DNA from 2 places in the Faecalibacterium sp. An192 genome. Region 2 is predicted to be linked to the other one. Evidence: a T-box and tRNA genes for the amino acid it is inferred to sense, from the RefSeq annotation. Region 2 holds a T-box; the other holds one or more tRNA genes.
What was found. A T-box is a leader RNA that pairs with one kind of tRNA and senses whether it is charged. The one in region 2 lies ahead of tyrS (tyrosine--tRNA ligase), so its partner is inferred to be a tRNA-Tyr.

Region 1: it has a tRNA-Tyr gene. The T-box ahead of tyrS (tyrosine--tRNA ligase) is inferred to sense a tRNA for this amino acid. The anticodon was not compared.

What each region holds. Positions count from the first base shown of each region.
Region 1 is NZ_NFKB01000014.1:22,193-36,597, forward strand. It holds gene B5F27_RS06280 (glycosyl hydrolase family 65 protein) at 1-1,043, shown strand, start outside; gene B5F27_RS06285 (AraC family transcriptional regulator) at 1,114-1,908, opposite strand; gene B5F27_RS06290 (relaxase/mobilization nuclease domain-containing protein) at 2,774-4,180, shown strand; gene B5F27_RS06295 (ParB N-terminal domain-containing protein) at 4,158-5,114, shown strand; gene B5F27_RS06300 (hypothetical protein) at 5,321-5,617, shown strand; gene B5F27_RS06305 (hypothetical protein) at 5,639-5,920, opposite strand; tRNA gene B5F27_RS06310 (tRNA-Tyr) at 6,100-6,184, opposite strand; gene B5F27_RS06315 (sodium ion-translocating decarboxylase subunit beta) at 6,636-7,769, shown strand; gene B5F27_RS06320 (OadG-related small transporter subunit) at 7,847-7,969, shown strand; gene B5F27_RS06325 (patatin family protein) at 8,030-8,893, opposite strand; gene B5F27_RS06330 (xanthine phosphoribosyltransferase) at 9,180-9,773, shown strand; gene B5F27_RS06335 (UvrD-helicase domain-containing protein) at 9,832-13,482, opposite strand; gene B5F27_RS17405 (PD-(D/E)XK nuclease family protein) at 13,479-14,405, opposite strand, start outside.
Region 2 is NZ_NFKB01000004.1:53,113-67,517, reverse strand. It holds gene dapA (4-hydroxy-tetrahydrodipicolinate synthase) at 1-198, shown strand, start outside; gene dapB (4-hydroxy-tetrahydrodipicolinate reductase) at 274-1,032, shown strand; gene B5F27_RS02460 (CapA family protein) at 1,090-2,370, shown strand; gene B5F27_RS02455 (ACT domain-containing protein) at 2,436-2,903, shown strand; gene B5F27_RS02450 (PTS glucose transporter subunit IIA) at 3,105-3,632, shown strand; gene tyrS (tyrosine--tRNA ligase) at 3,870-5,090, opposite strand; T-box leader at 5,162-5,421, opposite strand; gene recN (DNA repair protein RecN) at 5,569-7,242, opposite strand; gene B5F27_RS02435 (arginine repressor) at 7,265-7,753, opposite strand; gene B5F27_RS02430 (NAD(+)/NADH kinase) at 7,962-8,813, opposite strand; gene B5F27_RS02425 (TlyA family RNA methyltransferase) at 8,853-9,656, opposite strand; gene dxs (1-deoxy-D-xylulose-5-phosphate synthase) at 9,659-11,539, opposite strand; gene B5F27_RS02415 (divergent PAP2 family protein) at 11,571-12,050, opposite strand; gene B5F27_RS02410 (polyprenyl synthetase family protein) at 12,097-12,978, opposite strand; gene xseB (exodeoxyribonuclease VII small subunit) at 12,975-13,226, opposite strand; gene xseA (exodeoxyribonuclease VII large subunit) at 13,204-14,405, opposite strand, start outside.

The DNA of each region.
Region 1 (14,405 bases), on a different contig from region 2:
TTGCCAACAAGGATCAAGGGACTGTCTACGAGCACCTCAAGCGGGCGGTGGAATTTTCTCTCAACCACCTGGGACCCCACGGCCTGCCCGCCGGCCTGTATGCCGACTGGAACGACTGCCTGCGGCTGGGCGCCAACGGCGAGTCGGCTTTTGTGGCCTTCCAGTTCTATTACGCCATGCGGATTCTGCGGCAGTTCGCCGCACATCGCGGCGCCGACCAGGATGTCCGCTGGCTGGATGAGAAGCTGGCGGAATACCACAGCCGCATCCAGGAGCTGTGCTGGGACGGCGACCGGTTCATCCGGGGCTTCACCGAGGCCGGCGAGCAGATCGGCGAAGCTGCCGCACCCGAGGCCAACTTCTGGCTGAACCCCCAGAGCTGGGCCGTCATCAGCGGGCTGGCAGATCCGCACCAGGCGGATACCGTCATGGAGGGGGTCAGCCAGCGGCTGAACACTGCATACGGCGCGGTTTTGATGGACCCGCCCTACCACGCCCACGCTTTTGACGGCGCACTGGCCGTGATTTACAACCCCGGCACCAAGGAAAATGCCGGCATCTTCTCCCAGTCCCAGGGCTGGCTGATCCTGGCCGAGGCCCTGTGCGGCCACGGAGAGCGGGCTTTCGGCTACTTCACCGAGAACGCCCCTGCCGCCCAGAATGACCGGGCCGAAATCCGCCATCTGGAACCTTACTGCTACGGGCAGTTCACCGAAGGGCCGGCCAGCAAACACTTCGGCCGTTCTCAGGTCCACTGGCTCACCGGCACTGCCTCCACTGTGATGGTGGGCTGTGTGGAAGGCATTCTGGGCCTGCGGCCGGATCTGGACGGCCTGCGCCTGGCCCCCGCCATTCCCAAAGAGTGGGACGCCTTCACCATGGAAAAAGACTTCCGTGGCCATCGGCTTCACATCCGTGTGGAGAACCCCGGCCATCGTGAATCCGGCTGCCGCAGCCTGACCCTCAACGGCCAGGCCATGCCGGACAACTACATTCCCGCTTCCGCCCTTCAGGACGAAAACAACATTATCCTCACCATGTGATCCACAAAAAAGACCGCCGGGTGCTGCCTCTGGGGAGAAGGCAGCACCCGGCGGTGCTTTTGTTTTCAGATCAGGTGGTCAGACCGACGCCGTTCCCGGCGAGATCCGGGCGGGGAGACTCTGCCCCCCATTCCACCATATAGTAGGTGTCACGGTATTTCTTGGGGGTCATCCCCACCACCTCCCGGAATTGCTGGATAAAATGGCTCTGGGAGGAAAAAGAAAGCCGGTTGGCAATGTCAATCATCGAGTCGTTGCTGAACCGCAGCAAATTCTTGGCCATGTCGATTTTTCGGTTGCGTATGTAGGAGCTAACCGAAATCCCAGTTTCCTTTTTAAACAGCCGCGACAAATAACTGGCGGACACGCCCAAAGCATCTGCCAGATCTTCAATGGTGATTCGCTCCTTGATATGGGCGTAGATGTATTCCTTGCAGGCATTGATGTGCTTGGAGTTGGTGTTGCTGTGGTGGTAACGGCGCATCTTCTCGGTGTAGTCCATCACCATCTCGTCGTGCAGGTGCTTGATCTCGTCAGCGGTATGGATATCGTCCAGCTTCTGGATATAAAAATCGCTCAGCCGGAATGCCTGTTCCAGCTCCATGCCGTGCTGGCGGCACATCCGCGTTACCATGGCTGTGGTGACCACGAAATGATATTTCAGGTTGGTAATGGGGTCCCTGGACAAAACGCCAACCCCTTCTGTATCCATAAAGCGGCCCTGTTCGCAATTTTTTCGGACAGCATCCACATCGCCGTTGGCCACGGCACGGTAGAACAAAAATTCCTCGCTGGGTTCACGGTGCTCCATCTCATCGATGTCATCGTTAGCCTCGATTACAAGCCATTCATCTTTGTAACTCATTGCCGCATCTCCTTGAACCGCTTCTTGCTGTTCTGCTTAAAATCCCGCGTTCATGGAATCTTATTATGGTCAAATATACTATAACACAGCAGAGAAAACTTCTCAAGTTCTTAAAGATAGATCTTATCGCCGAATCTTGATTCGGTAAATACCTGAAAGCTGTTATGCGTTCACCAATGGAAGCCCAAAGTTTCTATTCTGTCCAACGGATTAAATCTATTCTTGTAGGATTTTCCAAATCGTTCGACATATCGTTGACATTTGCATTTTTCAGTGATACCCTGTTCCTCAACAAAGCCGCTTTACTCAACGAAAGCTACTACATTGCTTTGTTTGTCCGCTCCGCAGCTTCACCAAACTGTTTTGCCGCCATCCACCCACGACAAAATCTTTTGGTGCTGTGGAGCCTTTTTCTTTTCGAGAGACTTGCAGCCGGACAACCGGCTCGCAATTCTTCATACGTACCTTGACAACTTTATCAGCCGTCCGGACTGGATACAGCGCCATGACCCCGCAGAAATGCGGGCGAGCCTGACAACGCCGCTGCAAAACAGGGGCAGGAACTTAATTCGGATGAGAACGGCAACCCCACCAAGCAGGAGACACTGTGCACTTCCCTACTTTGACCGATTGGAGACCGTTTTGAAATAAAAATTTTCAAAATGGCGGAAAAAGTAAAAGCAAGTATCGACCCGTGGCCACAATTTCACAAATTGAAATGGATGCCGCACGCTCCGGTCGTACTTGTTGGGGAGTGCCTTCCCCAAACCCTGCTCATTTCGCGCTCTGCGCGTTCTTCGGCTGCGCCGCACCATACATAGCTCCCCACATTCGATGGGAGCTAGTCAAACGACAAGGAGGTACAATGACCAACACCAACACTCGTTCGACTAGACACAAAACTCAGCACAGCGGCACACCGAGGAAAACGCAGCTCATCAAGTTCAGAGTCACCCCAGAAGAAAAGCGGGACCTGGAGATCATGTGCGAGATTCTCCATGTCAACATGTCCACCCTGCTTCGCCGCTGCTTACGCACCAAACCCATCAAGCAAACCATTGTTGTCACCGGCGGCGGAGAAGATGCACTGAAACTTCTTCACATTGTCATCGGCAGCGTCCGGGTGCGGGAGATTCCCCGCCAGCCCTATATGGAAAAGCCCTGTGACTGGAAGGAGGGCATAAAGCATCGCTGCACGGCCGCGATGCTCCGGCACCTGCGGGTCGAGACCATGGAGCTTTGCCAGGGGGCCGGACTCTACCAGATCGATCTGCTGAACGGCACTGGTGAACGGATTACAGAACGGGAATACTGGGCGCTGCGGCGCGGCCAGCGCCGCCTCGACCACGCCAACCAGAAGGCAGCCGCTTCCGGTCAGCCCATCCGGCAAACCAAATATGAAACCGAGAAAGCAGCCCTTCGTCGGCAAATCCGTTCTGTTCTGGCCAAGGTTACCAGCTTGGAGGAATTTTCCACTCAGCTTTTGCAGGAGTATGGCGTCACGGTTCGTGAAAGCCGCGGCCGGTTCAGTTACCTCACCGCCGGCCGCACCAAGCCCATCTCCTCCCGCAAGCTGGGCGATGATTTTTCCAAAGATAAAGTTCTGGCTGTTCTCGCAGAGAATGCCGAACGAAAGAAAACCGCCAAACTCTACAGTTCTGATCCTCACCCCGACTGCATCAGCCGCCTGATTGACATTCAGGCCAAGCTGGCCGCAGGCAAGGGCGCAGGCTACGAGCACTGGGCCAAGATTTTCAATCTCAAACAGCTGGCAAAATCTATAGCGCTTTTCACCCGGTACAACCTGAACAGCGAGGAAGAACTGGACGCCCGCGTAACTGAACTTCAGGAAAAACGAGACGAGAGTCTCAAGGTGGTGAAAGACCTGGAAAACCGCATCAAGTCCAACCGGGAACTGAGCCACCATGTTTCATCCTATCTCCAGAACCGGAAGTTTGCCCAGCAGGTCAAGACTGCAAAAAAACCGGAAGTCTTTCGGGAACAGCACCGCGCCGAACTGACAGCTTACCAAGCGGCAGCCGCCTATTTTAAAGCCCAAAAAATCACCAAGCTGCCAAGCCTGAAACAACTGGAAGCGGAACGCGAACAGCTAATCTCGGAAAAAGCCCAGTTCTATGAGTCGTATCGTGAAGCAAAAAAGGCATGGATAGAACTCAGCACCGCACAGCAAAATCTGTTGTCGACCCTCCATCGAAAGGATCGCCACCAGGTACAGGAAGGAGGGCTGCATGACACAGACATTGCACATTGACCCTGAATTCAAGGCACAGATTCCACCCCTGACCCAGGATGAACGCAAACAGCTGGAGGAAAACATTTTGGCCGAGGGCGAGCTGTTGGCTCCGATCCTTGTTTGGAACGGCACCATTGTGGACGGACACAACCGCTATGAAATTCTGCAAAGCCACCCGGAAATCCCATGCATTGTCCGTAACTTGGAGCTGGAAACAAGAGATGAAGTCCTCGTCTGGATTTGCAAACATCAACTTGGCCGTCGGAACCTGACCCCAGAACAGAAAAAGTTTCTGATGGGCAAGCAGTACGACGCCGAAAAGCAGGCTGATGGATTTCATGGAAACCAGCACACGCGCCCGGTCCCGTCTGCCGGTGCTCAAAATGAACACAAGCAGACCGCTGAGAAAACCTGTGAACGGATCGCGCGGGAAAACCATATCAGCGCCAGCGCTGTCCGTCGGGCGGCACTGTTCGCCGCAGGCGTGGACCTCGCAGAGGAGTTGTGTCCCGGCATCCGGCGGCAGGTCCTTTCGGGTGATTTGAAGGCGCCGGACGCACTCTTTGAGCGTTTGGCCAAGGCCAGGCCGGCGGATTATGACGCCCTTCTGGAGCAGATCAAGAACCCTCAGTCCAGGGCAAAGCCTGCCGCCAAGCAGAAATTATTTCAAACGGAGAAAAGTGCATCAAGCGAGCCGTCATTGGCACCACCCCCAGGCGAGAGGAAGTCAGTCCTTGAAGAAACCTCCTCCATTTACGGTCAGCTTGCCAACGCCGTTGCTTCTATGCAGGAAAGCTGGGAGACCATCTTCAAACAAACGCCCACACTGCTTACCGACTCAGAACAGAGAAAAGCTGTGCAGGCTATTCTGGAAAAGCATCTTGCCTATCTGGCTGCGTTGGGTTTTAGCCTGTCAGAAGTGCTAGGGTCAGAACAAGAACAATCGGCGTAGTTTTTCATTCTGTCCAGCTCCGTTAGGGTGGGATTGAGGTGGGCTGGTTTATACTTCCTTTAAAAACTTGGGAGAAAATGCCGGATGGGGCACGTGTTTTGTGTTCCTGCTTGTAAAATTTACCGGCTTTCAAAGTATGAACGTCGGCTTTTCCACACGGGGCTTCAAAGCTTCCGATCAACTGGGTGTGTGGACCAGAATAGGAGGTGTCGTTGAATAAGAAAAAAGCTGTAAACAACTCTTCTTACCCGGACGAAGTCATCGAGCGACTGGCCCGATGTTTTTATCCGGCGATTCTGGAAAGCTTCAACAATGAAGAAGACCAGAAAGCATTTGCCGCATGGCAGGCAGAGCAGGCCCGCTGCCCGGCAAAAGAAAATCAGGACGTTCCCAACGGGGAACGCCCTGACATCCATACACAGCTTTTTTCAAGTTGGGTGCGTCCTTCGGGACGCACCCTTTTTTTATTTTTCAACCAAGAAGAACGAATCAGACTATTCTAGCTCTTCGACGTATCCGTACAATCAGCAATCCACCCACTCCATTTCCTGTTCGACTTCCCAAAAAGTCTTTCCATCAAAAATAGGGGCAATTTGAAACTCTTCCTGTCCTTCAGTGATAGACGAACCGTTATATTCCCAAACATAGCCTTCTTTAGCAGGATCTATTTGGAAAATTTCCATATGGACAGTGTTTTCATTGGGCATATATCCCTGAAACCAATACTTTTTACCTTTATAGATAAACACGGTATCCTGGCATGTGGAAATTCTATCTATAAATTCATTTGTACTTCCGTTTATCATCTTATCTTAATCCCCTTGGAAATTCCTCATCCTTTTCTTTCATAAACATCTTTTTCAAACCGAAATGAAATAAATCAATCTCTCTGCGCTTTTGGAGAGATGCCTTGGTTCAATTCGCCCAGGAAAATGAAAAATCCGAACCCTTCTCCTACAGGAAAAAGGTTCGGATTTTTCTGATTTGGTGGGCGCGGGTGGATTCGAACCACCGAAGCATTAAGCAGCAGATTTACAGTCTGTCCCCATTGGCCACTCGGGAACACGCCCATATTCATTTTCGCGGTGTCCGTTTCGTTTGCCGGACGACTCGTTTATTTTACCACAGGTGAAGCGCCTTGTCAAGAGTTTTTTCAGATTTCTTTTGGATTTCTGTCGGAACCCTTTGGGAAGACATTTGACTCTCCCCCTGCGCTGCCGTAGTTTTCCGGACCGCTTGCTTATTTTATCACCGAAGGCAGATTTTGTCAACGGGTATTTTTCGGTTTTTTGCCCAGGCCCCTTTCCGCCGACAAAATCCTGTTTTCTCTTGTGTTTTTTCAGGCTGTACTTTATAATAATGTCAGCGGCGACAAGGTTGGACGAGGGGTTTTATCTCCCCCCGCGGGCATCTGCCTGGACGGTAGCGGCTGACGGGTCTTTTTTGTTGTGCAAAAACAGCCGTCCGTTCCCAGCCTTCGCCGCGGTCCGCTCAAACCGTGAAGGAGGTATTTTGGAAACAATGAATTTTCTCGAACAATTCCTGGAGCTGTTCTCGAACTTCGGGAACCTGAATTGGCAGATGCTGGTGATGTGGGTCGTCGGCGGTCTGCTGATCTATCTGGCCATTGCCAAAAAAATGGAGCCCAGCCTGCTGCTGCCCATGGGCTTCGGCACCATTCTCGTCAACCTGCCCCTGTCGGGCGCCATCACCCAGGGCGACACCGAAGGCCCCCTGTCGGTTCTGTTTGAGGCAGGCATGTCCAACGAACTGTTCCCCCTGCTGCTGTTCATCGGCATCGGCGCCATGATCGACTTCGGCCCCCTGCTGGAGAAACCCTGGCTGATGCTGTTCGGCGCTGCGGCCCAGTTCGGCATCTTCTTCACCCTGTGCATCGCGGGCCTGTTCTTCCCCCTGAAGGACGCCGCTTCCATCGCCATCATCGGCGCAGCCGATGGCCCCACCGCCATCTTCGTGGCCAACACCCTGATGTCCGACTATCTGGGACCCATCATGGTGGCCGCCTACAGCTACATGGCCCTGGTGCCCATCGTTCAGCCCCCTGTCATCCGCGCCCTGACCACCAAGAAGGAGCGCTGCATCCGCATGTCCTACCAGAAGGGCAGCGTCAGCCGCACCACCCGCATCCTGTTCCCTGTGGTGGTCACCATCCTGGCCGGCCTGGTGGCCCCCGCCAGCGTGGCTCTGGTAGGCTTCCTGATGTTCGGCAACCTGCTGCGTGAGTGCGGCGTCCTGAATTCCCTCAGCGAGACCGCCCAGAACGCCCTGGCCAACCTCATCACCATCCTGCTGGGCATGACCGTGGCCAGCCAGATGACCGCCGACAAGTTCGTCCGCCCCGACACCCTGCTGATCCTGGCTCTGGGCCTGTTCGCCTTTGTCTTTGACACCGCCGGCGGCGTCATCTTCGCCAAGGTTCTGAACATCTTCCTGCCCGAGGGCAAAAAGGTCAACCCCATGATCGGCGCAGCCGGCATTTCGGCTTTCCCCATGAGCGGCCGTGTGGTCAACCAGATGGGCCTAGCCGAGGACAACCAGAACTTCCTGCTGATGTACTCCATCAGCGTCAACGTCTCGGGTCAGATCGCTTCCGTCATCGCCGGCGGCCTGCTGCTGGCCCTGATGGGGGTCTGATCCTCCGTCCCGCTGTCCCGGCGCCTGCCTGCGGCGGGCCCGGCCTCTCCATGTTACCATAAGAAAGGGCTTTGCATATGAACTTCGCTTCCCTGTCCCAGACCCTGCCGATGATGCTGATCGGCATGGTGGGCATCTTTATCGTGATTGTGGCCATCATCCTGGTCATCACCCTGCTGGGCAAGCTGTCCAACCGGTAAGCAAACGCAAAAGAAATCCCGTGTCCCTTTGGGGGACACGGGATTTTTTCGTTTTGGATTTTACAGCTCCGCTTTGGCCCGCAGCAGGAAGGTCTGGATCTGGTCCAGCTGCTTTTCGGCCACGGCGCGGCCGGTGTCATAGACCCGCTGCAGCTCCCGGGGGTCCCGCTCCATGGCGCCGATCTCCAGGGGGATGGGCGGGCGGATCACATAGGCGTCGCCGGCCTCCTCCAGCATCGAGATATAGGACAGGGTCTCGTTGTAGCGCTCGTGGCGGTCGGCCGCCGCGGCCACAAAGGCCGGATAGCGGGCGTACCGTGCCCGGATGATGGGCAGGAACTTGGTTTTCTTTTTCTCAAAGCCCTTGGGCTGGGTCAGGATGATGAGGTTCTTTTTGTAGCCGATGGATTCCAGGAACCGCACCGGGATGGAGTCCGCAATCCCTCCGTCCAGCAGGCGGTGGGGTCCGATCTTTACCGTGCGGGCCGCCAGGGGCATGGAGGCGGAGGCCTGCATCCATTTCAGGTCCTCCTCGCTGCCGGTGCGGCACTTGTGATAGACGGGGTCGCCGGTCCGCAGCTCGGTGCACACCACAAAGAATTCCATCGGGGACGCCGCAAACGTCTCGGTGTCAAACGGGTCCAGCTTTTCCGGGATATCGTGGTAGCAGAACTGCTCGCTGTACAAGTCGCCTGTGTGCAGCAGGTTGTGCATACTGGCGTAGCGCTTGTCGTTGCAGTAGGCCAGATTGTAGCGGATAACCCGCCCGGGCTGGTGCGACTTGTAATTGCAGCCAAACACCGCCCCGGCCGAAACGCCCACCGCCCCGTCAAAGGTGACGTTGTGTTCCATCAAAACATCGGTGACGCCCGCTGTGAACATGCCGCGCATGGCGCCGCCTTCCAAAACCAATCCGGTTTTCATGATCTGCTCTCCCCCTCTGTGACGGCGGGCAGCCCCGCCGGCTGTCGTTGCGGCGGCGGGCCGTGTGAAGCCCCCGCCCGGAAAATGTTTTCTCCGTTGACCACAAGTATAATCAAAAACCGGCAAAAGTACAAGAGGCCCCCGCCCAAAAGGGGGCTGTAAAAAGGCGCGGTTTTTGTAAAATTTTCGCGCAAAAAGCTATTGCCACCCCTGCCTCAATCCGGTATACTGTTGTGTATTGAGAGAAGAAGTGAAACCGCCGTCAGGCGGAGGGAGGAACCAGGCCATGAAACTTTTGGAAGAGCGCATCCGCAAAGACGGCATCATCCGCGAGGGCGGAGTGCTGAAGGTCGACAGCTTCATCAACCACCAGATGGACATTCCCCTGTTCCGGGAGATGGCCCGGGAGTGGAAGCGGCTGTTCGCCGGCAAGCCCATCAACAAAGTCCTGACCATCGAGGCCAGCGGCATCGGCATTGCAGCCATTGTGGCCAGCGAGCTGAACGTGCCGGTGGTCTTTGCCAAGAAGGCCATGAGCATCAATCTGGACTATGACAACTACGAGACCCAGATCCAGTCCTTCACCCACAAGAAGATTTACAACGTGATTGTCTCCAAAAAGTTCCTGACCCCCAACGATCATGTTTTGATCGTGGACGACTTCCTCGCCAACGGCTGCGCCCTGATGGGCCTGCTGACCCTGGCCCAGGAGGCCGGCGCCACGGTGGAAGGCATCGGCATCGCCGTGGAAAAAGGCTTCCAGCCGGGCGGCGATCTGGTCCGCGCCCGGGGCATCCAGCTGGAGTCCCTGGCCATTGTGGAGTCCATGGACGCTGCCACCGGCGAAGTGGTCTTCCGTCCCCAGCCCCACCAGAGCTGAGAAATACAAAAAACTCCGTGTTTCCCCCAGAGGGAAGGCACGGAGTTTTCTTTTTGTCTCAGTCGGCGTCAATGAGGCGGCCCAGGGCGAAGGAATAGATCCCCTTATAGGTGACTTTGCGGGGTGCAAAGCGCTTTTCCACCGCCAGGGCGTAGAGGTTCAGCTGGGGGCGGTAGGCCGCCAGGAACTCGGCCTCGGTCTTGCCCCGGTCGGTCTTGTAGTCCAGCAGTTCCAGATGATCGGGGAACACCAGCAGGATATCCGCGATGCCCTGCACCAGCACCTGTTCCCCCCGGACGGCGGGGGGCATCTCCTCGGGGGCCTGGCCCTGGGCGGCCAGCACCGCCCCCGCCGGCAGAGCCGTGATGAAGGCGTACTCCCGCAGGACTTTTTCCGCCGCCAGCACCCGCCCGAAGGCCTCCCCCGAAAAGAACCGGGCCAGCCGGGCAATGTCCAGCTTTTGGGCGATTTCGGGGGCGGTGAGCCGGGCCGCAGTCTGGCGGTCCCGCTCGGCGGCCAGGGCCTGGTCCAGGGCCTGGCCGCCCTGCCGGGAAGGTCCGGCCAGCGCGTCGAAGTCAGCGTGCTCCATAAAGGCGTGGAGGGCGGTGCCCATCTCGGCGGCGGACAGGCCGTCCTTGGCCAGGAAGGCGGGCCGCTCCAACGTGACCTCCCCCGCCTTGTGGACAATACTGGTGACGCTGACCTTGGCGGGCACCGCCGCCAGCCCTGCCGCCGGGTACTGCCACGCAAAATTGTCCCGCAAAGCCGCCGCTAGGGCGGGGTCCGCCGGGACCGGGGCGGGAGGTTCCGGCGGGGCCACCGGCTGGGCCGGGTCGGGGATGGTCAGAGTAATGACGCTGTCGGTCCGGACAAAGGGCAGCTGCAGATCCCCCGCCTGCCGCCGCAGGGGGCCGCCGTTGGGATGAACCAGCAGCGCGGCCCGCAGCCATCCCGCAAAGGAATTGCACTGGCTGTACAGCACCGGGCCCGCATCCGCCGCCAGGAAGGCCGCGGCCTTTTCCAGGGGATTGGCCGTGCGGGTTATCCCCAGAGGCAGGGTCAGAATCAGACGGTCCTGGGCCCGGGTCAGGGCCACATACAGCAGCCGCATCTGTTCGCTGCGCATCTCCCGCTCGTGGACGGCGGCCAGGGCGGTATAGGCCGCCGTCTTGTACAGCTCGCCCCCCTCCTGCCGCAGCCGCAGGCCCGCGCCGTAGACCCGGTGGAGGAGCACCGGCTCCCGCAGGTCGGCGGCGTTGAACTTCCGGGCGGTGTCGGCCAGAAAGACCACCGGGAACTGCAAGCCCTTGGACCGGTGGATGGTCATAATGGTGACGCAGCCGGGCCGGGCGGCCCCGGGCACCGTGTCACCGGTCTCGCCGCCAGCGTCGCTGGCCGCCTCAATGGAGCGGACCAGGGCCGAAATGCCCCCGCTGCCCGCCCCGGCGCAGAAGGCCGCAAACCGCCGGGCATCCTCCCGGCGCCGCTGGCCGTTTTCCATGGCGCCCAGGGCCGCCAGATAGCCGGTGGAGGCGAAAATCTCCTCCAGCAGCCGTTCCGCCGGCATGCTGCGGGCCATCCGCCGCAGCTCGGTGAGGCGGGCGTAGAAGCCCCGCACCCGGCAGGAAAAGGCGTCCTCTCCCTCCCCGGCGGCCACTTCCGCCACCGCGCCGTAGAGGCTGCCGCCTCTCTTGCGGGCCCGGAGTTTCACCATCTCGTCGTCGGTGAAGCCAAAGACAGGCCCCAGCATGGCCGCCGCCAGGTAGATGTCCTGGGCGGGATTGTCGATGATTTTCAGCAGGGCCACCAGGGGCCGGATGTGGGGCGCTTCAAAGAGGTTTTCCCGGGCGTCGGCATAGACCGGGATGCCCCGGTCCGCCAGAGCACGGGTGTACACCGGAAATTCCGCCCGGGCCGCCAGCAGGATGCAGCAATCCTCATACCGCACCGGCCGGGTGGAACTGCCCTCCCGCACCGGCTCCCCCGCCGCCACCAGGGCCTCAATCCGCCCGGCAATCCATGCGGCGTCGGTCTCCTGCTCGTCGTCGGGCAGCAGACAGGCCTCCACCGCGCCCTGGTATTCCCCCGGAGCGCCGCAGACCAGCCGCTGGCCCTCTCCATAGGCGGTATCGCCCAGATCGGGGCTCATGAGCTGCTCAAAGAAGAAGTTGACCCCCTCCACCACTGCCGGGGCCGACCGGAAGTTGGCATCCAGGGCCAGCATGGCATTTTGGGCGGGGCCATCGGGCTCCGGGCGGGCCCGCCCGCCGGGCAGCGGGGGCCAGGTCTCCAATTTTTCCCGGAAGATGGCCGGGTCGGCCTGGCGGAACCGGTAGATGCTCTGTTTCAGGTCGCCCACCAGGAACAGATTGCCCCCGTCAGGGGCCGCCAGACAGGCGTACAGGGCGTCCTGCAGGGCGTTGGTGTCCTGGTACTCGTCCACCATCACCGCGCCATAGCCCGCCCGGATGCCTTCGCACAGAGGGGTGGGCCGGCCGTCGGGGCCCCGGAGAAGTTTCAGGGCCAGGTGCTCAAAGTCGCTGAATTCCAGCAGCTTCCGCTCCTGCTTTTTGGCGCTGAACCGGGCGTCAAAGTCCCGCACCGCCTCCATCAGGGCCGCCAGACGGGGGGCGGCCAGGGCCCGGTCCTGTTCGGCCTCGGCCTCGCTGCAGGGAATCAGGTCCAGGATTTCCCCAAACAATCCCGCCGCCTCATTGGCGCGGGTGCGGACGGCGGCCTTCCGGGGACCGGCCAGACGGCCTTTCATCCCCTTCAGGCCCGGCTCCGGCTCCATCCCCAGCACATAGGGGGTCAGCAGGTCGTACAGGGCCTCCCATTCCCCCGCCCCGGCCAGCTGTTCCACCCGCTCCAACAGGGTCAGGGCCGATTCCAGCCGTTCCAGGGGCTCGGCAAATTTATCGTTGACCTTGGCGGCCGCAGAGGCCCGGGCCGCGGCTGTCTTTTTGCTCTCCTCCGCCCGGGCCCGCTCCTCTTCCAGGTCGGCCCGGCAGTCGGCAAAGGCCGCCCGCAGCAGCCCGCAGGCCGCCCGGGCCCGCTGTCCGGCCAGCTCCAACAGCAAATCATGCCACGACGACGACGCAAAACTGCCCTCCTGCTGCCAGGGGGCCAGCATCTCGTCCATCTTTTTGTGGTAGTCGGGCAGGGCCCGCAGGAAGTCATAAACCTGCAGCACCGCCCGGCCCGCGGCATCGTCGCTGCGGCCCTTGCCGTACAGGTCGGCAAAGGCGCAGAAGTCGGGGTTTTGGCAGGCCTGTTCCAGGGTGTCGGCCAGGGCTGTCTCCCGCAATACCTGGACGCTGCCGGCGTCGGCGGGGACAAAGTCGGGCGGGATATCCAGCGCCTCAAAGTGCCGCCGCAGCAGATCCAGACAGAAGGCGTCGATGGTGCAGATGGGGGCCCGCTGCAGCAGCATCCGCTGGCGGCGAAGCCAACCGTTGGCAGGGTCCGCCTGGCTGAGATTCAGCAGCTTTTCCCCGATGCGGGCCCGCAGCTCGGCGGCGGCCGCATTGGTAAAGGTGACGATCAGCAGCTGGTCGGCGTCCACCGGGTGGTGGGGGTCGGTGATGAGCCGCACCGCCCGCTCGGTCAGCACAGCGGTCTTGCCGCTGCCTGCCGCCGCACTTACCAGCAGCCCGCCGCCCCGGTCTTGGATGGCGGCCTGCTGGGCCGGTGTCCATTTGGGGGTCATGGCGCTTCCTCCTCTCCTTCGGTTTCTTCAAAGGGCTTGTCGGGGGCCAGGTCTTTCACAATCCGCTCGTCCTGGCCCAGCTCGTGGCAGCAGACAAACCCGTAGTCACACCACTGGCAGGGGCTCCGCCCCGCAATCAGGGGCGCGGCCCCGATCTCGCCGCCATAGAGCCGCTCTCCCATGCCGGTGACCAGGTTGTCCAGGTGGGCCTCGATGCGGTTCAGCTTGGCGGCGTCGGCCCTCCGGGCCTTCTGCCAGGGGCTGGGTTTGCCGTTCACCCAGGTGAAGGGCAGATACCGCCCGGTCTTTTCGGGGTCCATGGCGTCAAAGAGTTTTTCCTCGTCCCGCACCAGGCCGTCCAGCTGACAGGGGGCGGCCGGACCGGCGGCGGCCCGGGCTGCGGTGGAGGGGTTGGGGTCGGCCAGCAGGTAGAGCACACCCGCCGGCTCCGCCCCCGCAAAGCGGCCCTGCTCGTCCCGGGTCAGGCTGAACAGGTACAGCAGCATCTGGCAGTCCAGGCCGCAGTAGACTTCTTTCAGGTCCAGCTTTTTGGTGCCGGTCTTGTAGTCCACCACCCGCACCCAGCGGGTGCCGTCCTGCTCCACCCATTCGTCGGCCCGGTCCACCGTGCCGACCAGCCGCACCGTCCGCCCGTTGGACAAATGATAGGTCTGGGGCTGGACGGCGCCGGCTCCCGCGCCGATTTTCAGCTCGCAGGCCGCCGGGGAAAAGCTGCTCTGGGCCTGCTCGTCCCGCAGATAGCATAGCAGGGACGCCATGCTCTTTTTCAGCCGGGAGAGCAGATACCGCAGCCGGGCGGTGTCCTCGGGCAGGTACCGCCGGGCATATTCATCCACCAGTCCCGCCGCCAATGCTCCCAGCTGGCTGTCGGTCAGCTGGGCAAAGGGCGCGGGCAGAGCGCC
Region 2 (14,405 bases):
AAGGCCCGCCGCCTCCAGCTGGAGATTCTGTCTCTGTGCGACGCCATGTTCTGTGACGTCAACCCCATCCCGGTCAAGTACGCCATGAACCTGCTGGGCTGGGAGGCCGGCGCATGCCGTCTGCCCCTGGTGGAGCCCGGCGATGCTCAGAAAGTCAAGATTGAGCAGGCTCTGCGTGAGCATGGTCTGCTGTCATAACAAACACAGCAAATGCCCGGAGAGTCTATGGAGTCCCGGGCATTTGCCTCATCAAACAGAAAGGAATCACGAAATATGACGGATATTGTCATTCAAGGCATCGGCGGCCGGATGGGCCATGTCCTCTGCGATATGATTGCCCAGCGAGAGGACTGCCGCGTGGTGGCGGGCATCGACCTGCACGCCGGCGAGCAGAACGGCATCCCTGTGGTCAGCAATCCCGAAGATCTGGCCGGCCGCGGCGATGTCATCATCGACTTCAGTTCCCCCGCTGCGGTGGAGAAGATTCTCCCCTACTGCGAGGCCCACAAGGTGCCCATCGTTCTGTGCACCACCGGCATGTCGGATGAACTGAACCTGAAGATTGTTCAGCTGTCCCGCAGCGTCCCCGTCTTTAAGAGCGCCAATATGTCCCTGGGCATCAATCTGCTGGCCGAGCTGTGCAAGCGGGCATCCGCCATCCTGGGCAGCGCTTACGACGTGGAAATCATTGAGCAGCATCATCACAACAAGCTGGACGCTCCCAGCGGCACCGCGCTGATGCTGGCCGACGCCGTCAACGAGGAGAACAACGGCGCCTATCACTATGTCTACGACCGCTCGTCGGTGCGGGCCAAACGCGATCCCATGGAAATCGGGATCAGCTCGGTGCGCGGCGGCAGCATCGTGGGCGATCACGAGGTGCTGTTCTGTGGGCCGGACGAAGTCATCACCCTCAAGCACACCGCCTATTCCCGCAGCGTGTTTGCCAACGGCGCCATCAATGCGGCGATCTACCTGGCCAAGAAGGAGCCGGGCCTGTACAATATGAGCGATCTGATCTCTGAGCGCTGATGGCCCGGCGGCTTCAGCCGCGCAAGCCGGAAGCTTTTCCGGCAGGAGAACAAGACCATGAGCAATCATTCTTCCAGACCTTCCGAGGGGCAGCACGCCCCTCACTCCGCATCATCTTCCCGCAGCCGCCTTCCCTATTGGTGTGTCCTGGTAGCCCTCCTGGCGGCTTTGGGATTCTGTTTCGGATTCGGCGGCTTTCAGTCGGATGCCCCCACCACGACCGAACCGGAAGCATCCAGCATTCTGCCTCCGGAGCCAGAGCCGGAACCCGAGCCCCAGCCCGTGGTGCAGACGGTGGACTTCTCCGCCACAGGCGACAACCTGATCCACGCAAAAATCTATCAGCAAGCCGCTGAGCGGGCGGTGGGCGATGCGCAGTACAGCTTCGACTACTGCTACCAGAACCTGGTCCCCTTCTACAGCGGCTGCGATGTGAACTGGATCAACCAGGAAACTCTCTGCACCGATGAGCTGGAACCCTCCACGTATCCCTGCTTCTCCACTCCGGGCGACTGTGCCCGGGCACTGTACCGGGCAGGCATTCGGGTGTTCAGCCTCTCCAACAACCACACCTATGACAAAGGCACCAGCGGCATTGCCGCAACCCTCCGGTTTTGGGCGTCCATGCCGGATGATGTGGTGACCACCGGTCTGTGGCGGGGCGAGGCGGACTATGGCTACATCCCGGTGCACACGGTGAACGGCATTACCATCGCCTATCTGTCCTACACAGAGCACACCAACGGCATCCCCCGCAAGGATTCCATGGAGGCCAACATCATCTACACCAACCAGACCGATGTTATTGAGCAGCAGGTCAAAAAGGCTGCCGAGCTGGCAGACTTTGTGGTGGTAGGCACCCACTGGGGTGTCGAGGACAGCCACACCGTCACCGAGGCGCAGCAGACTCTGGCTCAGCAGCTGGCAGACTGGGGCGCTGATGTAGTGGTAGGCACCCATCCCCATGTGGTGCAGAATGCAGAGTGGCGGACTGCAGCCGACGGACGCCCGGTCTTTGTGGCCTACTCTCTGGGCAACTTCCTCAGCACCCAGAGCAAAAAAGACCAGCTGATCGGCACCATCCTCACCCTGCGGTTCCAAAAGACCACCGATCCCGACGGCACCGTCACCCTGGAACTGCTGGACCCCAAGCTTCACCCCACCGTCACCCACTACGGGCCCAGCAAATCCGAGGTCCGCACCTACCTCTATCGGGATTATACCCCTGAGTTGGCCAATGCCCACGGCGTACGAGCCAACTACAGCGACTTCAACTACGATTACATCCGAGCTACCGTAGAAAAGTACATTGATCCGGCGTTTTTGGATTTCACCTAAACGCATCACACCCGTGTAAAGCACAATCACTTTACGCCTCTTTGCAGGCAGAATGGAGCGTAATTATGTACGGAGTATCGAAAATCAGCGTCGAGCCCGGCGTCATGATGATTAGTGTGCAGGATGCAGCATTCAGCGCTGACAGCCTGGCACGGTATCTCAAGATTTTTGCGGACATCGGCATCGTCGTGGACATGATCAGCCAGAGCGCCCCTCACGGCACCCAGCTGGACTTCAGCTTCACGGCTTCCAGCAATGACCTTCCCCTGGTGATGAAGGCCATTTCCACCGCACAGCTGACCCCCGGCTCCAAGGCCGCTCCCCTCATCAGCGTGGGCTATTCCAAGCTGAATCTGTTCGGCGAGGAGATGGTCACCAGCTGCGGCGTGGCTGCGCGGGCTCTGAGCGCCCTGGCCTCTGCCGGTATTGAAGTGCATCTGATCACCACCAGCGATCTGGATATTTCTCTGCTGGTCCGCAGCGAAAACGAGGACGCCGCCTATGAGGCTCTGCGCCAGGCCTACGAGCTGTAAAACAGTCGCCGGCTTGTCAATGGTTGATTTTTACAAAAAAATCCACATTCTTTTAGGCTGATTCACGAAATCTAAATCTTATGGCCTTTTCTGCTGTAAATCACTGAAAAATGTGGTAGAATTGCATATGAAATAAGCTGTTTTCCGGATGAATCATATCATCCATACAGCAAATCCGGCAATGATAAGGAGAAAAGCTTTATGGGATTCTTTTCCAATCTATTCCACAAAAAAGAGGCTGCACCCGCACCCGCTGCAAAACCCGCCGCACCTGCCGGCGATAAGATCATCTACTCCCCCCTGGAAGGCGAAATGCGCATTCTGAGCGAGATCGATGACCCCGTCTTCTCCAGCGAGGCTCTGGGCAAGGGCTGCGCCATCGAGCCTTCCAAAGGCGAAGTGGTGGCTCCTTTTGACGGCACCATCGAGCAGGTCGCCGAGACCAGCCACGCTGTGGGCATGATGGGCGACAACGGCATCGAAATTCTGATCCATGTGGGCATGGACACCGTCGAGCTCAAGGGCAAGGGCTATGAGCCCAAGGTCAAGGTCGGCGACAAGGTCAAGAAGGGCCAGTTGCTGCTGAAGTTTGATATGGCTGCCATCTCGGCCGCAGGCTACAAGCTGACCACTCCGGTGGTTGTCACCAACACCGACGACTTCACCAGCGTCGAGCCCATCGCAACCGGCAAGGTTACCCAGGGACAGGATGTTGTCCTGGTTAAATAAGGCTTCCTTGTGGTGTAGGGATCTTGCATTGTGGAGGCGGGGCTTTTCGGAGCCCCGCTTCCCGCATGTCATCCCCCGTCCATAGGTTCCAGCAAGCGGCGTCTCCCCTGCCCATCTGCGGCCGGGGCAAGACGCCGCTTCTTTCATGATGCAAAGAAAAAGAGGAATCCATCCTGCACTTTTGAGGCACAGGACAGATTCCTCTTTTATGATTTTTATGGTCGCAGCGGCTTACGCTTACAGGGTGATCTTGTGGTAGACCTTCTTGCCCTTCTTGATCACCAGGCCCTCGGCCAGCTGATCAGAAGTGAAGCTGCCGGTGGGAGCAGCCACCTTCTCACCGTTGACCAGGACACCGCCCTGGGTCACCAGACGGCGAGCCTCACCATTGGAGGAGGCCAGACCAGCCTTGACCATCAGGGTCAGGATGCCGATGCTGCCGTCGGTTAGGTCCTCAGCCGAGAGAACGGTGGTGGGCATATGCTCGGTGTCGGCGGCGTTGCCGCTGAACAGAGCGCGGGCGGCATCCTGGGCCTTCTCGGCCTCTTCCTTGCCGTGGACCATGCTGGTCAGCTCGTAGGCCAGGATCTCCTTGGCCTCGTTCAGCTTCTGATCCTTCCAGGTGCTCATCTCATCGATCTGCTCCAGCGGCAGGAAGGTCAGCATGCGGATGCACTTCATGACATCTGCATCGCCCACATTCCGCCAGTACTGATAGAACTCGAAGGGACTGGTCTTGTTGGGATCCAGCCAGACGGCATTGCCAGCGGTCTTGCCCATCTTCTTGCCCTGAGAGTCGGTCAGCAGGGTGATGGTCATGGCGTAGGCGTCCTTGCCCAGCTTGCGGCGGATCAGCTCGGTGCCACCCAGCATGTTGCTCCACTGATCATCGCCACCAAACTGCATGTTGCAGCCGTAGTGCTGGAACATGTAGTAGAAGTCGTAGCTCTGCATGATCATGTAGTTGAATTCCAGGAAGGACAGGCCCTTCTCCATGCGCTGCTTGTAGCACTCAGCACGCAGCATGTTGTTCACCGAGAAGCAGGCGCCCACCTCACGCAGCAGCTCAATGTAGTTCAGCTTGAGCAGCCAGTCGGCATTGTTCAGCATCAGGGCCTTGCCCTCGCTGAAATCAATGAAACGCTCCATCTGCTTCTTGAAGCAGGCAGCGTTGTGGTCGATGTCCTCTTTGGTCAGCATCTTGCGCATATCGGTGCGGCCCGAGGGGTCGCCGATCATGGTGGTGCCGCCGCCAATCAGAGCGATGGGCTTGTTGCCGGCCATCTGCAGACGCTTCATCAGGGTCAGGGCCATAAAGTGGCCAGCGGTCAGGCTGTCGGCGGTGCAGTCAAAGCCGATGTAGAACGTGGCTTTGCCCTCGTTGATGACGTCGATGATCTCCTCATCGGTGATCTGGGCCACCAGGCCGCGGGCCTTCAGTTCGTCGTAGAGTTTCATGAAAACATACCTCCTGTGTCTCACTTCGGGCAGAGGGCAAAAAGAAACACCCCCCGCCAACCTTAAAATTGGCAGAGGGCGAGAAATTCGCGGTACCACCTCTGTTTGCTGCCCCCTCACGGATGACAGCCTCACAAGTGCAACCCCCTCAGAGTATGGGAGTACACTCTGCGTCTGTAACGCTCGCACGCGGCGGGGCCTACTGAGATAGCATCTGTTCAGCCTGCAGCTCCGGGAGGTAGTTCGCCTGCGGCTCTGCACGCCCCTTTCACCAACCGGAGCCTCTCTGGGCAGAGCGCATCAGGGTACTTGTTCCCATCAACGCCTTTACAATTGTTAATTGTAAAGGAACTATTCGAAAATGTCAAGAGGTAAAATGACCGTTTTGTTTTTTGAGCACAAACAAAAAGAGTGACCCTCCCAAAGGGGCCACTCATTGGCTTCCGTTTTCCCTCTTATGCGGAGGCGCGGGAATTCCTCATTTTGCTTCCTGCTCCGCCAGGGCCAGCATCTCCCGGGCATTGGCGCGGGAAAGTTCGGTCACATGGTCGCCCGAGATCAGATGGGCCAGGGCGTCCACCCTGCCCTCAGTATCCAGAGGCATCACCTGGGTGTAGGCCCGATCCCCTTCCACCCGCTTTTGAATCAGCATATGGCAGTCAGCCAAAGCTGCGATCTGCGCGGTATGGGTGATGCAGAGAATTTGATGGCCTTTGGCACTTTGCCGCAGAACCTGTCCAATTTTTCCTGCCGCCTTGCCCGAGACGCCGCTGTCAATCTCATCGTAAATGACGGTGGGAACGGCATCCCGGTCGGCCAGAGCATTTTTGATGGCCAGGGTGATGCGGCTCAGCTCACCGCCCGATGCAATCTTGGACAAAGGCTTGGGCGGCTCACCGGGGTTGGTGGCAATGTAAAACTCAAGGCTGTCCTGGCCGTGGCTGGCAAGCGGCCCCCGGCTATGGCGGAGGCTCAGCCGGACCCCCGGCATGTTCAAAAAGTCCAGAGTATCCGAAATGCGGCGGTTCAAATCTTCAAAGGCCCGCAGGCGGGTCTGGGTCAAAATTTCGGCCGCCTCCCGCGCCAGACCATAAAGCCGCAGCTTCTCGGCCTGAAGGCGCTGGTGGTGTTCCTCGGAGAACTGGATGCGTTCCAGCTCCTCCCGCGCCTTTTCTCCAAAGGCCAGAACATCCTCCACCGTGTCGCCATATTTCCGTTTTAGCTTATAGATCAGATCCAGCCGCTGCTCGATTTCATCCAATTCGCCGTCGTTGCTCTCGTAGTCCTCCAGACGGGAGGCCAGATCGGCGGACAGGTCCTTGGCGGTATAATACAAATCCAGCAGCTGGCCGGCCCCATCCGCCAGACTTTCATCCAGCTGGGCGACCGTGTCCATGGCATTGGAGGCCTCTCCCAGCAGGTCTACCCCGCCGGCGGCCTCATCACCGCCCGAAAGAGCCGCATAAGCCCGGGCAATCTGTTCCCGAATGGTGGACGCATTGGCCAGAACCTTCCGGCGGCTTTCGAGGCTTTCCTCCTCGCCGGCGGTCAGGGCCGCGTCGTCAATTTCATTGACCTGATACTGGAGCAGATCGGTCTTGCGGCGCTTTTCCTCCTCATCGGTGATGAGGCTGTCCAGCTCCCGCTTGACGGCGATCAGCTCCTTGTAAATTTTGTAATAGTTCTGAAACTCGGTGCGGTTCTGGGCGTAATCGTCCAAAATTCCCTCGTGGTGCGCCGGGTTGAGCAGGCCCACTGAGTCATGCTGGCCGTTGATGTTAATCAGCCCGCCGCACAGTTCCCGCAGGATGGCCGCCGTGGCGGGCATCCCGTTGATGCGGCAATTGCTCTTTCCCTCGGCTGTGATTTCACGGGTCAGGAGCAGTTCTTCACTGCGCTCATACCCCGCTTTTTCCAGGCTGTCCTGGACGGCGGCGGGCACCTCCTCAAAGGCTGCGCGGATCACCGCCTTGGAAGCTCCGGCCCGCACCAGCTCCCGGGAAGTTCGATTGCCCAGGATGGCGTTGATGGAATCGATCAGGATTGACTTGCCTGCGCCGGTCTCGCCGGTCAGCACGTTCAGCCCTTTTTCAAAGTGGACATCGGCCTTCTGGATAACGGCCACATTTTCAATCTGCAAGCTGCTCAGCATTTCAATGCCTCATCTTCCACTTTTACTTGCGCACAATATAGCGTTCCAGCTCGGCGCTGATGTTTTTGGCGTCCCGCTCGGAGCGGACCAGCACCAAAAACGTGTCGTCACCCGAAAGCGATCCCACCACATTTTTCCACTGCATCGAGTCGAACACCTGGCAGGCCGCATTGGCCATGCCGGAGTAGCACTTGATCATCACAATATGGCCGGCATAGTCCACCTGCAGCACCGACTCCCGGAAAATGGTCTCAAAGCGCTCCTGCACTTTGGGGTCATACCGGTCGCTGTGGCTGGACACATAGCGGTATCCCTCGTCGGTGGCAGCCTTCACCAGGCACAGCTCCCGAATATCCCGGGAAATGGTGGCCTGGGTCACCTCATAACCCTCTTTGTTCAGGTACTCCTGCAGTTCTTCCTGACGGCTGATGGGATGTTCACGGATCAGCCGAAGAATGGCCTGCAGCCGTTCCGTTCTGGTTTTTGTATCTTCCTGCGGTTTGCGGCTCATGGGAATTCCGCCTCCTTCTCATTTACCTACCATAGACTTTTCAAACGGTTCAAAATCAACTTCCGGCGGGAATTCGAATGCATCAGAGCCTGGGCAAGGTCGACACAGCTCCCTGCCCGGGCCCTTTCCTCTCAAAAACACCCGCAAAACCAACCCTCACATAAACTGTGAGCGTTTTCGTTTCGATCTGCAGCTTTAAAGCTGGCTGTTATCTCCTGCTGCGCAGTTTCTGGTCGATGGCCTGGAACTGTTCCGCCTTGCTGAACGTCACCAGCTGAATGACCTGATCCGACAGGCGGACCATGGCGGTCGCTCCTGCCCGGAGGGGGTAATTGTTGTCGCCGTCGCAGCTGATAAACACCTCATGATCGGCCACCTGCCCCACACAAATGTGGATTTTGCGCTCCTGCGCAAAGACCATGGCGGGGGTGGCCAGACTGTGGGGGCAGATGGGGGTGACCACAATCCCCTTGGTCTGGGAATCCAGAATGGGCCCGCCGGCAGCCAGAGAATAGGCCGTGGACCCGGTGGGGGTCGCCACGATAACGCCGTCGCCGCGGAAATGTTCCACCAGAATGTCGTCGCAGTAAACACTGAAATCAATGGCCTGCTGCAGGCGGCCTTTGGTCACCACCACATCGTTCAGGGCGTGGCCCTCCCAGGTCTCGTCCCCCAGCACCCGCACATACAGAAGCATCCGGGTGTCCAGGTTGAAGTGTCCATGGGCCACCGCACTGAGCTTGGCCTCCAGCTCGTCCACCTCGCAGGTGGCCAGGAAGCCGCACCGGCCCAGATTGATGCCCAGGATGGGCTTGTGATAGTTCAGGGTCTGGTTGGCTACCTGGAGAATGGTGCCGTCGCCGCCGATGGTCAGGATGACATCGGTTTTTTCCAGGCATTCCGCAAAAGGCAGATACTGCACACCGGCAATGTTGCAGCTGGGGCGGAGCTCCTGATCCATCAGGACGGCGGCGCCGTGGGTCTGAAGAATCTGAGCCGCCCGCAGAGCGACTTCTCCGGCCGAGCTTTTGCCGGTATTGGGGGCAATGTAAACCGTCATAGGGTCCCACCTCCTGGTTGGGGCTGCCGTAAAGATCGGTCAGCGATCGAGGGTCTGGTGGCTGGCCGCCACCACAGCGGCGGCAGCCTCCTCGTCCAATGTACAGGGTTCTGTGCTCTTTTCCACAAACATCAGATACTCGATGTTGCCCTCGGGTCCCTTCACCGGGCTGAAGTCCAGACCGCGCACCGCAAAGCCGTTGGCGGCGGCATAGCCCATGGCGTTGAGGAGGACCTCTTTGTGGGTGGCGGGATCACGGACAACGCCGTTCTTGCCCACCTTTTCCCGGCCGGCCTCAAACTGCGGCTTTACCAGGCAGACGCCCATGGCGTCCGGCGTGGTGACCGCCTGCGCCACCGGGAAGATATGGTGCAGCGAGATGAAAGACACATCCACACTGAAAAACTCCACCGGCTCCTCCAGCTGGTCGGGCGTCACATTGCGGATGTTGGTCCGCTCCATATTGACCACCCGGGGATCGGTCCGGAGGCTCCAGGCCAGCTGGCCATAGCCCACGTCCACCGCATACACCTTGGAGGCGCCGTTCTGCAGCATGCAGTCAGTAAAGCCGCCGGTGGATGCGCCGATGTCCATACACACCTTGCCCTTGGGGCTGAGGGGAAACACCTGCATGGCCTTTTCCAGCTTGAGGCCGCCGCGGCTCACATAGCCGATATCATGGCCCCGCACTTCCACCACGGCATCCTCTTTCACCATGTCGCCGGCTTTGTCTGCCTTCTGGCCATTCACATAGACCACGCCAGCCATAATCATCGCTTTGGCGCGCTCCCGGCTCTGGATCAGGCCGTGCTGCACCAGATATTGGTCCAATCGAGTTTTCAAGATTACTGCTCCTTTTTCTCTGTCAGGGCTTTCTCCACATCCTGTACCAGGTGTTCTTCGTCAAGGCCCAGGATCTTTTTCATCTGGGGAACGGTGGCATGGGTCAGCTTGTTGTTGTCCACCGCCCGGTGGATAAAGGTGCCGTGCCATCCGCGTTCCGCGAGGCAGGACACCAGCTGTTCCCCGATGCCGCCACGCTGGACGCACTCCTCTGCAAACAGAATTACGTCAAATCGTTCGATATCGCGCAGGAAACCATCTGTAAAGGGAAATATCTTTACAAGTTTGCAGACGCTGCAGGGAATGCCGCGTGCCTCCAAATGGCTGCCGGCGGCCAGGACATCCTCCACTTCGCTGCCATAGCTGACCAGAACGGCCCGGGCCTCCGGCGAGTTAATCAGGAAATCATACTCCCGGCCGGTGCAGCCATACTGCGCCAGAACGTCCGCCTCCCCGCCGCGGGGATACCGGATGGCCTGGGGGCCAGTGAAATCCTGGCCCAGCAGTTTGATCAGCCAATAGCGCAGCTCAGCGTAATTGGAGGGCGAATAGGTGGGAATGCCAATCTGGCTCAGGAAAGCCGGATCGTAAACACCCTGATGGGTCTCGCCGTCCGCCGGCACCAGGCCGGCCCGGTCAATGGCAAAGAGAACCTTGACCTTCAGCAGTTCCACATCGTGGATGATCTGGTCATAAGCCCGCTGCAAGAAGGTGGAGTAAATGGCTGCCACCGGGATCATCCCCTGACTGGCAAGGCCGGCCGCAAAGGTGATCTCATGCTGTTCTGCCATGCCCACATCAAAGAAGCGATTCGGATACGCATGGCCAAAGAACTGCAGCCCGGTGCCATACTTCATGGCTGCGGTGATGGCGCAGATTTTGGAGTTGGCTGCGGCTGCTTCACACAGAGCCTTTCCGAAAATGGTGGAGAAGGATGCCGGTGCAGCCACCTCGGGGTCCGGAATGACGCCCGGTTTGGCTCCGGAAACGCCATGGTATTCACCAGGGTTTTCTTCCGCCGGCTGGTAGCCCTTCCCTTTTGTGGTGACCACATGGAGGAAAAGCGGCCCTGAGCGGACCATGATGTTCCGCATGGTCTGTTCCAGTTCCCGGACGTTGTGGCCATCCAGAGGGCCCAGGTACTGGAACCCCATGTCCTCAAACATGGTGGAATCGTACATGGACCGCCGGATGATGGTCTTTGTCCGGCGCAGGAACGCCCGCAGGGGCGGCCCCACCACCGGGATCTCACTGAGGGTATCGCTCAAATGGCGGTTCATCCGGAAATACTTGGGACTGGCCCGCAGATGGGTCAGATACCGGGCCATTGCCCCCACGTTTTTGGAGATGGACATCTTGTTGTCGTTCAGGATGACCATTAGATTATTCAGGGAGGCAATGTTGTTCATTCCTTCGTAGACCATGCCGCCGGTGAAAGCGCCGTCTCCGATGACGGCCACCACCCAGCCCGGCTCGCCCTTGAGCTTTTTGGCCCAGGCCATGCCGATGGCCAGGGAAAGCGCAGTATTGCCATGGCCCGCGATGAAGGAATCGTGGACGCTCTCCCGAGGATTGGGAAAGCCGGAAATCCCATCCAGCTGCCGCAGATGGGCAAAGCCGGCCTTGCGGCCGGTGAGAAGCTTATGGGTATAGCACTGATGACCTACATCAAAGACAATTTTGTCCTGGGGCGAGTTGAGCGCCCGATGCAGGGCCACCGTCAGCTCAATGGTGCCGAGGTTTGAGGCAAGGTGCCCGCCGGTGCGCAGAACACTGTCCACCAGGAAGCAGCGTATCTCCTCGCACAGTTGGACCACCTGCGTCTCACTCAACTGTTTGACGTCCTCCGGACCTGTAATCGCATCCAGCAGAGGTGTATCCATCCTATCGTCACCTAACTCTCTGTTGTTTCCATTAACCGACCATCACGGACAGCGGATACAAAAAGCCCACAACTGCCCCGACGATCATGCCTGCGTAGACCTGCAGGGGGGTGTGGCCCACCATTTCCTTCAGGTGCATGTTCTGCAGGAAGGGAGAATGGCGCTCGCCCTCCTCCAGCCACATCTCGATGATGTTGTTCAGGACTTTGGCCTGCTCGCCGGTCTCATGACGGACGCCCATAGCGTCGTGCATGGTGATGATGGCGATCACGCATGCAATGGCAAACAGAGAGGAGTGCACCCCCTCGATCCGGCCGGTGGCCACCACCATGGCACAGACCGTCGCGCTGTGGGCGCTGGGCATGCCGCCGTCCCCTACCATCCGCTCCAGCTGCAGTTTGCCTGCCAAAATAGAGCTGATGGTGGTTTTCAGCAGCTGGGCTGTCAGCCAGCCCAGAATCGAGACGGTCAGGATCTCATTCCAAGACAAAATGTTTCGAATCAATTCCATCGTCCGCTTCCCTTCTTTTCCTAAATCATTTTTTCTGCGGCAAAAATCAGCTGCGCCGCTCCAGCATGGCTGCTGCCAGCTGTTCCAGGAACGCTGCCTTTTCGCCAAAGGCCGTATGTACGGCCTCGCATGTGTCCTGATTGACCTGTTGTGCCAGAGTCATGGCGCCGTCCGCGCCATAGAGGGTCACAAAGGTCGTCTTGCCGTTGGCCTGGTCACTGCCGGCTGGTTTGCCCAGCTGCTCGGTGGTGACGGTGGCATCCAGGATATCATCGATGATCTGGAACACCAGCCCCAGGCCAAACGCATACTGTTCCAGTGCCTCCTGTTGGGCGGCGTCGGCGCCGGCTGCTGCGGCGCCCATCTGAACGGCCGCATTGATGAGGGCGCCGGTCTTGTTGCGGTGGATCTGAAGCAGCTGGCTCTCGGTGGTGTCCAGAACCTCATACTTCAAATCCAGCTCCTGGCCGTAGACCATGCCGCGGCTGCCTGCGCCGGCCCCCAGAGCCCGGGTCGCCTGGATGCAGACCTCCGGCGAGGCGGGAGCCTGCGCCACCGCCTCAAAGGCCTCAGTCAAAAGAACATCTCCGGCCAGCAGCGCCGTCGCCTCTCCAAACGCCTTGTGGCAGGAAGGGCGACCGCGGCGCAGGTCGTCGTCGTCCATGCAGGGCAGATCATCATGGATCAGAGAATAGCAGTGCAGCATCTCCACCGCGGCGGCAAACTGTTCCGCCGCTGCATCGTCGCCGCCCAGCATATCGCAGACACTGAGCACCAGCACGGCCCGCACCCGTTTGCCGCCGCCCATCAGGCTGTAGCGGGCTGCCTGGCAAACCTGCGACTCGGCCGGCAAATACCGCCGGCAGGCGTCCTCCAGCGCCCGTTTGGCCCGGGCTAGGTAAGCATCATACTGCTCCTGGTAATTCATGTCTGTTCCTCCACGTCTCTTTCCACATCCAGCCCGTTCTGGGCCTTTTCCGCGGCCGCCAGCCGGCCGTCTATCTCGTCGATCTGCAGGGATACCTTGCCCAGCGTCCGGCTGCAGTATTCCACCAGGCCGGCAGCCTCGGCATAGAGTTTCACCGAGTCGGCCAGGGTGGTTTCTTCGCTCTGCATCTTGGCAAGGATATCTTCCAGTCGGGACATGCCTTCTTCAAATGTTTTGGGTGCTTTCATCGGTTTCCTCCACTGCTGTGACAAGGCATTGGGCCCGGCGATGGGCGGTGATGAGCTGAATGGTCTCCCCTTCCGCCAGCTGGTCCGCCGGACGGATTTTGCCATCCGCGCCGGCCACCATTCCGTAGCCCCGGGCCAACACCTGATAAGGACTCAAAGATGCGGTCAGCTGGACCGCGTGGGCCAGCTGACGGTTTTTGTCCTTCCAGCATATGCGGCTGCTGGTGCGCAGTGCCTCACCCAATGCCGCAAGATCTCTTTTACCTGCGTACAGTTTTCGCCGCGGCAAGTCACCGGCCATGGCATCTGCACAGTCTTTGCATTTAGTATAGCATATTTCCCGGCGTTTTTGCATATTTTCATGCATATTTCTTTGGATTTCCCACAAATGCCGCTTCTGCTCCTCCCGGTCGGGCACAGCAAGCTCGGCGGCAGCCGAGGGCGTCGGGGCGCGGCAATCGGCCACAAAGTCCAAAATGGTGTAGTCAATCTCGTGGCCGATGGCACTGATAAGGGGAGTCTTGCAGCGGTAAGCTGCCCGGGCGATGACCTCGGCATTGAACACCCACAGGTCCTCCCGGCTGCCGCCGCCCCGGGCCACCAGGATCTCATCCACGCCCAACCGGTCCAGCCGGCCGATGGCGGCGGCAATTTCCTCCGCCGCCTCAAATCCCTGGACATTCACCGGACAGAGAATCAGCCGCACTGCAGGCCACCGGCGGCCAATGACGTTTTTGATGTCCTGCAGCGCGGCGCCGGTCCGGCTGGTGACAAGGCCGATCCGCTCCGGGAACGCCGGCAGCGGCTTTTTGTGTTCCGGGGCAAAAAGACCTTCGGCCTGCAGCTTTGCCTTGAGCTGTTCCAAAGCCAGCTGGGCCTCCCCGATTCCATCGGGAAACATGGCGTTGACATAGACCTGAAAGGCGCCGTCCCGCTCATACAGGGTCACGCGGCAGCGGACCACCACCCGCATCCCCTCCTGAGGACGAAAGGCCAGCCGCTGGGCGTCCGAGCGGAACATCACCGCCTTGACGCTGCACTGACCGTCCCGCAGAGAAAAATAGCAGTGGCCGCTCTTGGCGTTCTGGACAAAATTGGCTATCTCGCCCCGGAGGGCGAGGTCATAGAGTATGTCGTTGCGGTCCAGCAGGGTTTTCACATAGCGATTCAGGGCGGTGA